Regions from separate parts of the Enterocloster sp. genome, predicted to be linked through region 2. Evidence: riboswitches for the same ligand, from Rfam matches in the RefSeq annotation. Region 2 holds a riboswitch; the other holds the start of a gene.
The links. Region 2 has a riboswitch for lysine ahead of ACZM6M_RS03625 (alanine/glycine:cation symporter family protein). Riboswitches for the same ligand answer to the same signal wherever they lie in the genome.

Region 1 (5,226 bases), on a different contig from region 2:
ATCCAAAAGTTCGTCCACTGCCTTTGCAGAAGCAAAATCCACCACTGCGTCCGCAGCCTCTGTACACTCTCCCAAAGAGGCATATACCGGATAATCATAATTTTTTTCCGTATTCAGATCAACGCCCGCAGCGATCCGGATTCCGTCCATTTCCTGTGCCATGGCGGAAATCACCCGTCCCATAGCGCCGTTGCAGCCGTGCATGATAAGATTGATCATTTTCTGTGGTATCCTTTCTTTACTGAGTCTTCTTTTGGCAAGGCCCAGGGCTCTTTTCAAACGTTTTATGCCAGAATGCCGTATTCCTTCATGGCCTTTTTAAGAATTTCCTGATGCTCCGGCTCCATCTCGGTCAGAGGCATGCGCAGCGGTCCTACTTCTTTTCCCATCAGGTTCATGGCGGCCTTTACGGGGATAGGATTTACCTCACAGAACAGGGCGTTAATTAAAGGAATCGCCTCTAACTGCATCCGGGCGCTCTTTTTTACATCTCCTGCAAAATAGGAGGCACAGATTTCATGAGCCTGTGAAGGAGCCACATTGGAGAGAACAGAGATAACGCCCTTTCCGCCTAAAGATAAAAGAGGCACGATCTGATCGTCATTTCCTGAATATACGTCGCAGTTTCCATCGGTCAGGTTCATCAGCTGGGCAATACCGGAAAAATTGCCGGTAGCTTCCTTTACACCCACTATATTGTCTACTTCACGGCAAAGAGAAGCAATGGTCTCAGGCTGGATATTTACACCGGTTCTTCCGGGAATATTGTAAAGGATCATGGGTATTTTTACTGCATCTGCCACAGCAGTAAAATGAGCCTTGAGTCCCTTCTGGGTCGCCTTGTTGTAATAGGGAGATACAACCAGGATACCGTCTGCCCCCCTTTCCTCGGCCTCCTTTGACAGGTAAATGGCGGTCTGTGTACAGTTTGAGCCTGTTCCTGCCACAACCGGAATTCTCTTTTTGGTCACATCACAGATAAAGCCGATCACATCCAGATGCTCTTCATGGGTCATGGTAGATGCCTCTCCTGTAGTTCCGCAGGCAATGATCGCATCGGTACCGCCTGCGATCTGCTCCTCTACGATCTCCTCCAGCTTATCGTAATTTACTTCTCCGTTTTCCTTAAAAGGCGTAATCAGCGCAACGCCAGCTCCTTCAAAAACAGCCATGCTTATCTTCTCCTTTTTTACAGTCTTATTTACCATCAGTAAATGCGCATGATAAACAAAGTGTACATATCCCGCACCGGTTTTCGCCCCCGTACCAGCGAAAAAAGAAGGGCTGAGGTAAATGTTTCAGCCCTTCCCATACAAACCCGTTCTTACTGCGGATACATATCTTCTGGTAGCTCTCCATCCACCTGGATGACAGTCACAGGATTCTTCATCCTGCACCCAGAAACGATCCTGCAGGATAACCGCTCCTTCGGCGCTTTTCCCTTTCACGGCTTTTCTTCTGTGCCTGCCACATCCAAACCGATATTCATGATCAGCGCAGCCTCTACTCTGTCTATAGTCTTATCCTATCATCATTAAAAATAGATGTCAACAGGGAACTTACTCAAATCGCGTCTGAAGCTTCGTCACCTCATCCACCCATTCATCCAAAGCCGCCGGATAAACGGTTCCTGTCATGATCAGCTCGGCCTCCGACTGTCTTGCCTGGCCGATCAGGGCGCACAGCTCCTCCAGGGTGAGAATCCCTTCATCCAGGATCCCCAGGATCTCATCCAGGATCAGGATATCGCATTCTCCGGTTACAAGAACCTTTTTTGAAAAATTCAGCCCATTGCGGATATTGATCCTGGCTTCCTCTTTTTCCTCTTCAGAAAGCTGATCAAAAACCACAGGAGATTTTTCAAAACGGAACAGTTTAAATTCCGGTTCCAGACGTTTTAATACTTCCATGTTGTCGGAATCCATAGAACCCTTTAAAAACTGAACCATGATCACATTTTTTCCATGGATCAGGGCGCTGATCCCTCTTCCCAGAGCGCTGGCCGTTTTCCCCTTACCCGGTCCGCAGATCACCTGTATCGTACTGTCTTTCATCATCATGCACCTCATACTGCCTTCCGGACACCTTCCCTATGTGTGTCTGGAACATCAATTCACAACACACACTCTAGCACAATATAAGAAATAATGCAAATATTTCTTATATTTTCCGTAAGGAAATCGTAAGAGAATTTATTGATCCGACTCCTCGCCGCATTCCAGCTTGCTGATAGAAACCTCGTATGCCACCCTCTTTTCACACTCTGTCTCGCTGAGCTTTTTTGTATATTCCCTGCTCTGGACTCTTCCCCAGATACGGACTCGGGTGCCTACCGTAAAGCCGGAGGCAAAGCGGGCATTTCTTCCCCAGCTGATACAAGGTATGTAATCTGATTTTCCATAAGGACGGTTAACTGCCAGCAGAAGATCTGCAATCTCTCGTCCAAGAGGGGTTTTTCGGTAGATCGGAGGCTTGCATATGTAACCGTCCAGGAAGATCTGGTTGGTTCTGGTGTAATCCGTAAATTCATCCAGAAAACGAATCTCTCTGGCAAAAACAGACAGCATCAGGCGGTTTTTTACACCCTCATGGCGGTTATAGGACCGGAACTGCCCCACTGCCTCGATGGTGCTCCCCCGCAGATCCTTATGGACATCCATAAGACGTTCCGACACCATAAGCGGAATTACATCGGCCTGTTCGCTGAGACGGTTTACCGACAGATCCACCATGTAAAACCCTTCGCCAAATACCTCGTGGCTGAAGGAGAACTCCGATACGATTTCTCCGATCACGCTCACCCTATTGTTTTCAATCATTTTTTCTGCCATTGTACTTCTCCTCTTATTTTCCAATTTCACTCCGGGTTACAATTTTCCCGTATGCACATAATCAATCTATGCAATTATAACCAGAAATAGACGGAAAACAAAGGTCAATTCATCGCATCGATTCGACAACTCAGGAAAATAACGTCGATTTTAGCAAAAAAATCTGTAAAACGCAAAAAATCTCCCGGACTTTGGAAGAATATTCCAAAAATTCCGGGAGAACTGTCATATTTTATTTAAAAAATAAATTTTATTTTTTGAAGGAGGCTCTCTTTCGTAAAAGAGGATCCAGGATCTTTTTACGGATACGCAGGCTCTCCGGGGTTACCTCCAAAAGCTCGTCTGTATCAATAAAGTCCAGGCTCTGCTCTAAACTCATGATCTTTGGCGGAGTCAGCTTTAAGGCCTCATCTGCACTGGAGGAACGAGTATTGGTCAGCTTCTTTGTCTTGCAGACATTGATCTCAATATCCTCTGCCTTGGGGCTCTGTCCCACAACCATACCGGAATATACCTTTACGCCCGGCCCGATAAAGAGGGTTCCTCTCTCCTGAGCATTAAACAGGCCGTAGGTAATGGCCTCACCGGCCTCAAAGGCGATCAGAGAGCCGGTAGGACGGTAGGATAAGTCGCCCTTGTACTCTGCATAGCCGTCAAAAATTGTATTTAAGATACCATTTCCCTTGGTATCCGTCATAAAGTCGCCGCGGTAACCGATCAGGCCTCTGGACGGGATAGAAAATTCCAGTCTGGAATAGCCTCCGGCTGCCTGGCTCATGCCCTGCAGGGCGCCCTTTCTGGCTGTCAGCTTCTGGATCACCACGCCGGTATACTCCTCAGGAACATCAATATAAGCAAGCTCCATGGGCTCTAATCTGCGGTTGCGCTCATCATAGTGATAAAGCACCTCTGCTTTACTTACCGCAAATTCATAGCCCTCGCGGCGCATATTTTCGATCAGGACCGACAGATGAAGTTCACCGCGTCCTGATACCTTAAAGCAGTCTGCAGAGTCTGTTTCCTCTACACGGAGGCTCACGTCTGTATTCAGCTCGCGGAACAGACGGTCTCTTAAATGACGGGAGGTGATATACTTTCCTTCCTGTCCGGCAAGGGGACTGTCATTTACCATGAAGTACATAGCAATAGTAGGCTCAGAAATCTTCTGGAAGGGGATTGCCTCCGGGTTCTGTGGAGAGCAGATGGTATCCCCGATATGGATATCCGCAATACCGGAAATGGCAACGATGGAGCCGATTTTTGCCTCCTGAACCTCCACACGCTTTAAGCCGTCAAATTCATAAAGCTTACCGATCTTGATTTTTTTAAATTTGTCAGGATCGTGATGGTTTACCAGCACACACTCCTGATTCACCTTAAGGCCGCCGTTTTCCACCTTGCCGATACCGATACGGCCTACAAACTCATTATAGTCAATGGTACTGATCAATACCTGGGTGTCCGCATCCGGGTCGCCTTCCGGTGCGGGAATGTGGTTTACAATGGTCTCAAAGAGAGGTCCCATATCCACCTCTGGATCGTCAATATTAAATTTTGCAAAACCGGCTCTTGCAGAAGCATAGATAAAGGGGCAGTCCAGCTGTTCATCGGAAGCATCCAGATCCATCATAAGCTCCAGCGTTTCGTCGATCACCTCTTCCGGACGTGCTTCCGGACGGTCGATCTTATTGATGCACACGATTACGGACAGATTTAACTCCAATGCTTTCTGAAGCACAAACTTGGTCTGGGGCATGGGGCCTTCGTAGGCATCCACAACCAGAACAACGCCGTTTACCATCTTAAGCACACGTTCTACCTCGCCGCCGAAATCGGCATGTCCGGGAGTGTCGATAATATTGATCTTTGTATCCTTATAAAATACAGCTGTATTTTTTGACAGAATGGTGATGCCTCGCTCACGCTCAATGTCATTGGAGTCCATGACGCGCTCCTGAACCTCCTGATTGGCTCTGAATACGCCGCTCTGCTTTAACAGCTGATCCACCAGAGTGGTTTTGCCATGGTCTACATGGGCGATAATGGCAATATTTCTTACATCTTCTCTTTTCATCTTCATAGTGATCATTCTTCCTTATTTATGCAGAAAACTTATAGATTTAGTCACGGTTTTATAGTATAGCATTGGTATCTTAAGATTGCAAGACCCAAATCCAGGTGCATTTTAAAATACGATCAGCTCTCCCCGGTTCATGCCGTAGTACAGTTCTTTTCCGGTGCGTATCCTCGCCCGGCCGTTGGTCCCTTCTGTGATCTTGGCCTGGAAGCAGTCCTTTACGGCAACCGGTACCAGAAAATCAAACTCTGCCTTATCGGAATACCTGCTTTCCAGAGTATCGATCCCCTCCTGGGCCGCAATATACTGGATCTTTCC
Region 2 (5,226 bases):
GGAAAAGGCGCTTAATGCCAGAGTGCCGCCGTCTGTGCCGTTGGTCCAGTTTCCGCTTAAAAGCACAGAAACAGATGTGATGGAGCAGACTACAAAGGTATCAAAAAATACTTCAAAGGAACCCCAAAGTCCCTGTGCAACAGGATGGGGTGTTCTGGCAGAGGAATGGATCATGGGAGAAGTACCCCAGCCGGCCTCATTGGAGTATACGGAACGTGCCATACCTACCCGGATCATCTCACTGACTGCACAGCCGGCAAAGCCGCCGATGGCTGCCGTACCAGTGAACGCATTTGTTACAATGGCAGCAAACACAGAGGGCACTCTGGAAAGATTTGCCAGAATCATGCCAATTCCCATTAAAATGTAGAAAACGCTCATTAAGGGGACCAGCTTGCTGAACAAAGACGCAATCTTTTTGGTGCCTCCGTCCGTTACAATATAGGTCAGAACGCAAAGAGCCGCTCCCACCAGAATAACGCCCTCAATCTGAAAGCCTCCGATATTCACCGTATCCATTTTAAAGGCTCCTGCTACCACCTGGGAAGCAGTCAGCGTAGAGGAGGTTACAAAGAATGTAGAGAAAATACCTGCGCCGAAAATAACTGCCGGTATCAGCCACAGCTTTCCCCAGCGGCGCTCCTCTCCCAGTCCCCGCTCCATATAATAGGTAGGGCCGCCGTAATATTCACCCTTTTCATTGGTATGGCGGTAATAGCAGCCCAGCGTTACCTCTACCTGCTTCAAGATCATTCCAAGACAGGCAGACAGCCACATCCACAGCACAGCGCCAGGGCCTCCTGCCGCAACTGCCGTAGCCACACCGGCAATATTTCCAAAGCCTACCGTACCGCCGATTGCTGTGGAAATTGCTTCAAAGGAACTTAACATTCCCTTTGCATTATCCTCCTGCTTCTGGCTTTTTTTGTTTAAAATCGTGCCACCGGTATTCTTTAAAATCCAGCCAAAGCGCCTGAACTGAAAGAATCCGGAACGGACTGTGAAATAAATACCGGTAGAAATCATCAGTACGATTAACGGAAGCCCCCACAGGACGCCGTCTAACCAGTTGAGAAATTCGATCATTTTTATGATCCCCCTTTTCTTTTGTTTATGTACAGCAATCTATTCCACCTGGGCTCTGCCCGCAAAAAAGGAGCAGCGGTTTTTGCATCCCACTGCTCCATAAATCATCCATCCATGAAACAATAGCGCCTCCACCGTTTGGTGAGAGTGTGCAGCCTGTTCGACTGCACCCCAACATACTGCCTGCGAAAGCAGTACATTTCGGCGGCTCCTCCTTTCCCTGCTCTTCCCTGGCTTCGCTGCCTCCAAACAGGTACTGATAGTATCCGCACCTCTATTGCCGTACTCTTTTTGTAGTATCATAGCTGGTTTCACGCTGGCTGTCAACTGTTTTTGCAAGTTTATTTCTTCGGCCAAATTTCACTTGATACAATCTTTTTTTCGTCCTATACTAAAAAATCATATGTTTTATCCGGAGGTACACATTATGTCACTCACACCACCCATCACCATTCGCCCCGTTTCCACCGCTGACAGCCAGGCTCTCCTTGATATTTACCGTCCCTATGTGGAGCATACTGCCATTACCTTTGAATATGAGGTTCCCACTGTGGAGGAATTTACCCGCCGGATCCGCCACACCTTAAAGCGCTACCCCTATCTGGCAGCAGAAAAAGACGGACAGCTTTTAGGCTATGCTTATGCAGGCCCTTTTCATGAACGGGCAGCCTATGACTGGTGCGCTGAGGTTTCCATTTATATACGGACTGATGCCCGCGGCACAGGGATTGGAAAAAAACTCTATGAAGCTCTGGAGCACGCACTTACTGCCCAGAATATCCTCAATCTTTACGCCTGCATCGCATGGCCGGATAAGGAAGATGAATATCTTACCAGAAACAGCGCTGATTTCCACCGCCATCTGGGCTATGAACTGGCAGGAATGTTTAAAAACTGCGGCTATAAATTCGACCGCTGGTACAGTATGATCTGGATGGAAAAACAGCTTGGCCCCCATTCCGGCCATGCAGAACCCATTATCCCTTTCCAGGAACTGCTTCACCGGATGCCTGTTTAAAGCATCTTCTATTATGCATGATTTTGCACTTTGTCTTTTGAATATTGTATTCATGTTCTTTTTTTACAAAATACTGTCCGTTTTTACCGATTTGTGCTACAATTCTAACAGAACATTCCTGAAATGTTTTTCGTTGGGAATGCTGCCCGGTAAGCAGAGTGGCTTATGTGTTCTGTGGACCGAGGCGTCACTACTATACAAGGGGAGAATTTGAAATGGCAAAAGAAATGATCGCAATGCTGCTTGCCGGCGGCCAGGGTTCACGGCTTTATGCCCTGACTCAAAAGCTGGCAAAACCTGCAGTTCCTTTTGGCGGAAAATACCGTATTATCGACTTTCCGCTGTCAAACTGCGTAAATTCAGGAATTGACACAGTAGGTATCCTGACCCAGTACCAGCCTCTGGTACTGAATGAATATATCGGAAATGGACAGCCCTGGGATCTGGACCGCCTTCACGGCGGAGTTCATGTGCTTCCGCCCTATCAGAAAGCCTCCGGCTCGGACTGGTACAAGGGTACAGCCAATGCAATTTATCAGAATATATCCTTTATTGAACGCTATGATCCCCAGTATGTGATCATCCTTTCTGGCGATCAGATCTGTAAGCAGGATTACAGCGATTTTCTCCGCTTCCATAAGGAAAAGAATGCGGAATTCAGCGTGGCTGTCATGGAAGTCCCCTGGGAGGATGCTTCCCGCTTTGGCCTGATGGTAGCGGATGAAAACGACCGCATCACCGAATTCCAGGAAAAACCCAAAAATCCTAAATCCAATCTGGCATCTATGGGTATCTATATCTTTAACTGGGATATTTTAAGAAAATATCTCATTGAAGATGAGGAAGATCCGGATTCTGAAAATGATTTCGGCAACAATATCATCCCTAATCTCTTAAAGGACGGACGCAGGATGTACGCCTACCACTTTGACGGCTACTGGAAGGATGTAGGAACGATTCCTTCTCTCTGGGAGGCCAATATGGAGGTTCTGGATCCGGAGCACAGCGGCATCAACCTGTTTGACGAAAACTGGAAGATTTATAGCCGTAACAGCGGTATGACCGGACACAAGATTTCAGACGGAGGCGTTGTAGAAAACTCCATGATCACCGACGGCTGCCGTATTGCAGGCACCGTACGCCACTCCGTACTCTTCATATCTGCGTTATGTCAAGAGAACTCTTGATCGATCTCATCAATACAGCCTTTATCCGCGGCTATGTATATTTTGAACGCGACATTTTAGCGCCGCAGATTGACAAACTGGATATCCGATCCTTCCGTTTTGACGGCTATACCGCCCGGATCTGTGATATGAATAGCTACTTTGACGAAAACATGAAGCTGCTGGATGATGAAAATCTGGATGCTCTGTTTTCCCCCAGTCCCGTATATACAAAGATCCGTGATGACAACCCCACCCGCTACATCAACGGCTCCCGTGCAAATAATATCATGGCAGCGGACGGTTGTGTAATCGAGGGAGAAGCAGAAAACTCTATCCTGTTCCGCGGTGTAAAAATCGCAAAGGGCGCAAGGGTAAAAAACTGCGTTCTTATGCAGGATACTGTGATCGAAGAAGGCGCTGATCTTGAATATGTGATCACCGATAAGAACGTGACGGTTACAGCCGATAAGGAATTAAAGGGTTCAGACACCTTCCCGGTATATATCGCAAAATCCAGAACTGTATAACATCATATGCTTAAAAATCACCCCTCAGACCGGTCTTTCCATTCCGCCCTGAGGGGTGATCCTCTTCCCTATCCTGTATAAAGCCTCTTACCAGCTCTTTTTAAGCTTTAAATTCCAGTCCACCTCATAAGGATTCCACTGACTTGCTTTCAGATTTTCATAAATTTCTCTTCTCTCTTTTGAGCTGTCGCCGGAACGCTCTTCATAGCCCTTCAGATAATCCTCTACAAATTCCTCCCAGGAAGAAAAGCTCTTCTGTATTTCCTTTGCCACCTCTAACGCCCGATCCAAAGCTTCTGTCTCTGTATAATAATCCGCCAGATAATAAAAACCCAGATTGGACATGGCCCTGCTGTAATCATAGGCAGAATTTTCTGCTGATGCCGACGATAAAAGCTCCTGTAAAACACGGTCTGCCGAAGAACGGTCTGTGATCCCCCAGCTGGTCTTTAACATCTGACGATTCTGATCTTTTGCCGCCCTATCCATCTCCTCGCCGTTCTCTTCCTTTCCCGCAAGCTTTAAGCCACCGCCAAAGGCACGGATATTGCCAGCATTGTGCCGGGTAAGAATCGCACAGGCAGCATTAAACCACTGAACTGTCTGATTGTTCATATAGGGATTTGCTGTTTTGTTTAAATACTGCTGCCGGCTGCTGATAGCTGTAAAAGAAGAGCCTGATACACTGCTTTTACTCCCTTCCCCTGATCTGCGGGAAGGACTTGAGTCCATAGCGCCTCTTTCATTGAATGTATAAAGCTTTCCGTTGATTTCCCTTTGACAGTTCTTTAAAATATGGCCGTTTTCATCCAGGTAAAACCACTGATTGCCTGATCTACGGAAGTCATTGACCACCCGAGTGCCATCCTCTTCATAATACGCATAGGTATCTCCCTCTTTCTGCCAGCCTGCAAAGGCTATAAGGGGAGTCATAAGCATCGCCGCGCAGGCAAGAGCTGCTGCTTTTATAAACCATTTTCGTCCTGTATTCATCCGAATCATCCTCTCACCTATCTCTGCTGTGCACCTTCTGTCTGAGCACATTTACAGTATAGCACAGGCGTTTCGGATTGCCAACTTACACATTTCTGACGAAATTATAATAAATGTCAGGAAATTTTAAAAAACACGCCGTCCCTGTACATAAGTTTCTTCTACCCCATCATTCTCATCCAACACCACAAAGTCTGCGAAAAGTCCCTGGCGGATAAATCCCCTCTGGCCATCCATGCCCAGAAGCTTTGCCGGATTTTCTGTGAGAAGCGGAATAAGCTCCTCTGCCGGCCGCCCTGTAAAGGCAATCAGATTTTTCAGTGCTTTTCCCGAAGTCAAGGTACTTCCTGCCCGTGTACCATTTTCTTTCAGTTTTGCATCCCCGTCAATGACCACAACCTCATTAACGCCCAGGCGATACTCTCCATCCGGC

Region 1: linked by a shared signal. The riboswitch ahead of dapA (4-hydroxy-tetrahydrodipicolinate synthase) and the one ahead of ACZM6M_RS03625 (alanine/glycine:cation symporter family protein) in region 2 are both predicted to bind lysine.

Annotation. Positions count from the first base shown of each region.
Region 1 is NZ_DBMACH010000010.1:35,717-40,942, reverse strand. It holds gene dapB (4-hydroxy-tetrahydrodipicolinate reductase) at 1-219, opposite strand, end outside; gene dapA (4-hydroxy-tetrahydrodipicolinate synthase) at 285-1,172, opposite strand; lysine riboswitch at 1,341-1,514, opposite strand; gene ACZM6M_RS11680 (cob(I)yrinic acid a,c-diamide adenosyltransferase) at 1,560-2,057, opposite strand; gene ACZM6M_RS11675 (single-stranded DNA-binding protein) at 2,193-2,831, opposite strand; gene typA (translational GTPase TypA) at 3,082-4,911, opposite strand; gene ACZM6M_RS11665 (YigZ family protein) at 5,017-5,226, opposite strand, start outside.
Region 2 is NZ_DBMACH010000002.1:173,467-178,692, reverse strand. It holds gene ACZM6M_RS03625 (alanine/glycine:cation symporter family protein) at 1-1,086, opposite strand, end outside; lysine riboswitch at 1,202-1,371, opposite strand; gene ACZM6M_RS03620 (GNAT family N-acetyltransferase) at 1,514-2,104, shown strand; partial or broken gene ACZM6M_RS03615 (glucose-1-phosphate adenylyltransferase) at 2,320-3,261, shown strand; partial or broken gene ACZM6M_RS03610 (GlgC family sugar phosphate nucleotidyltransferase) at 3,258-3,800, shown strand; gene ACZM6M_RS03605 (DUF1266 domain-containing protein) at 3,888-4,793, opposite strand; gene nagA (N-acetylglucosamine-6-phosphate deacetylase) at 4,920-5,226, opposite strand, start outside.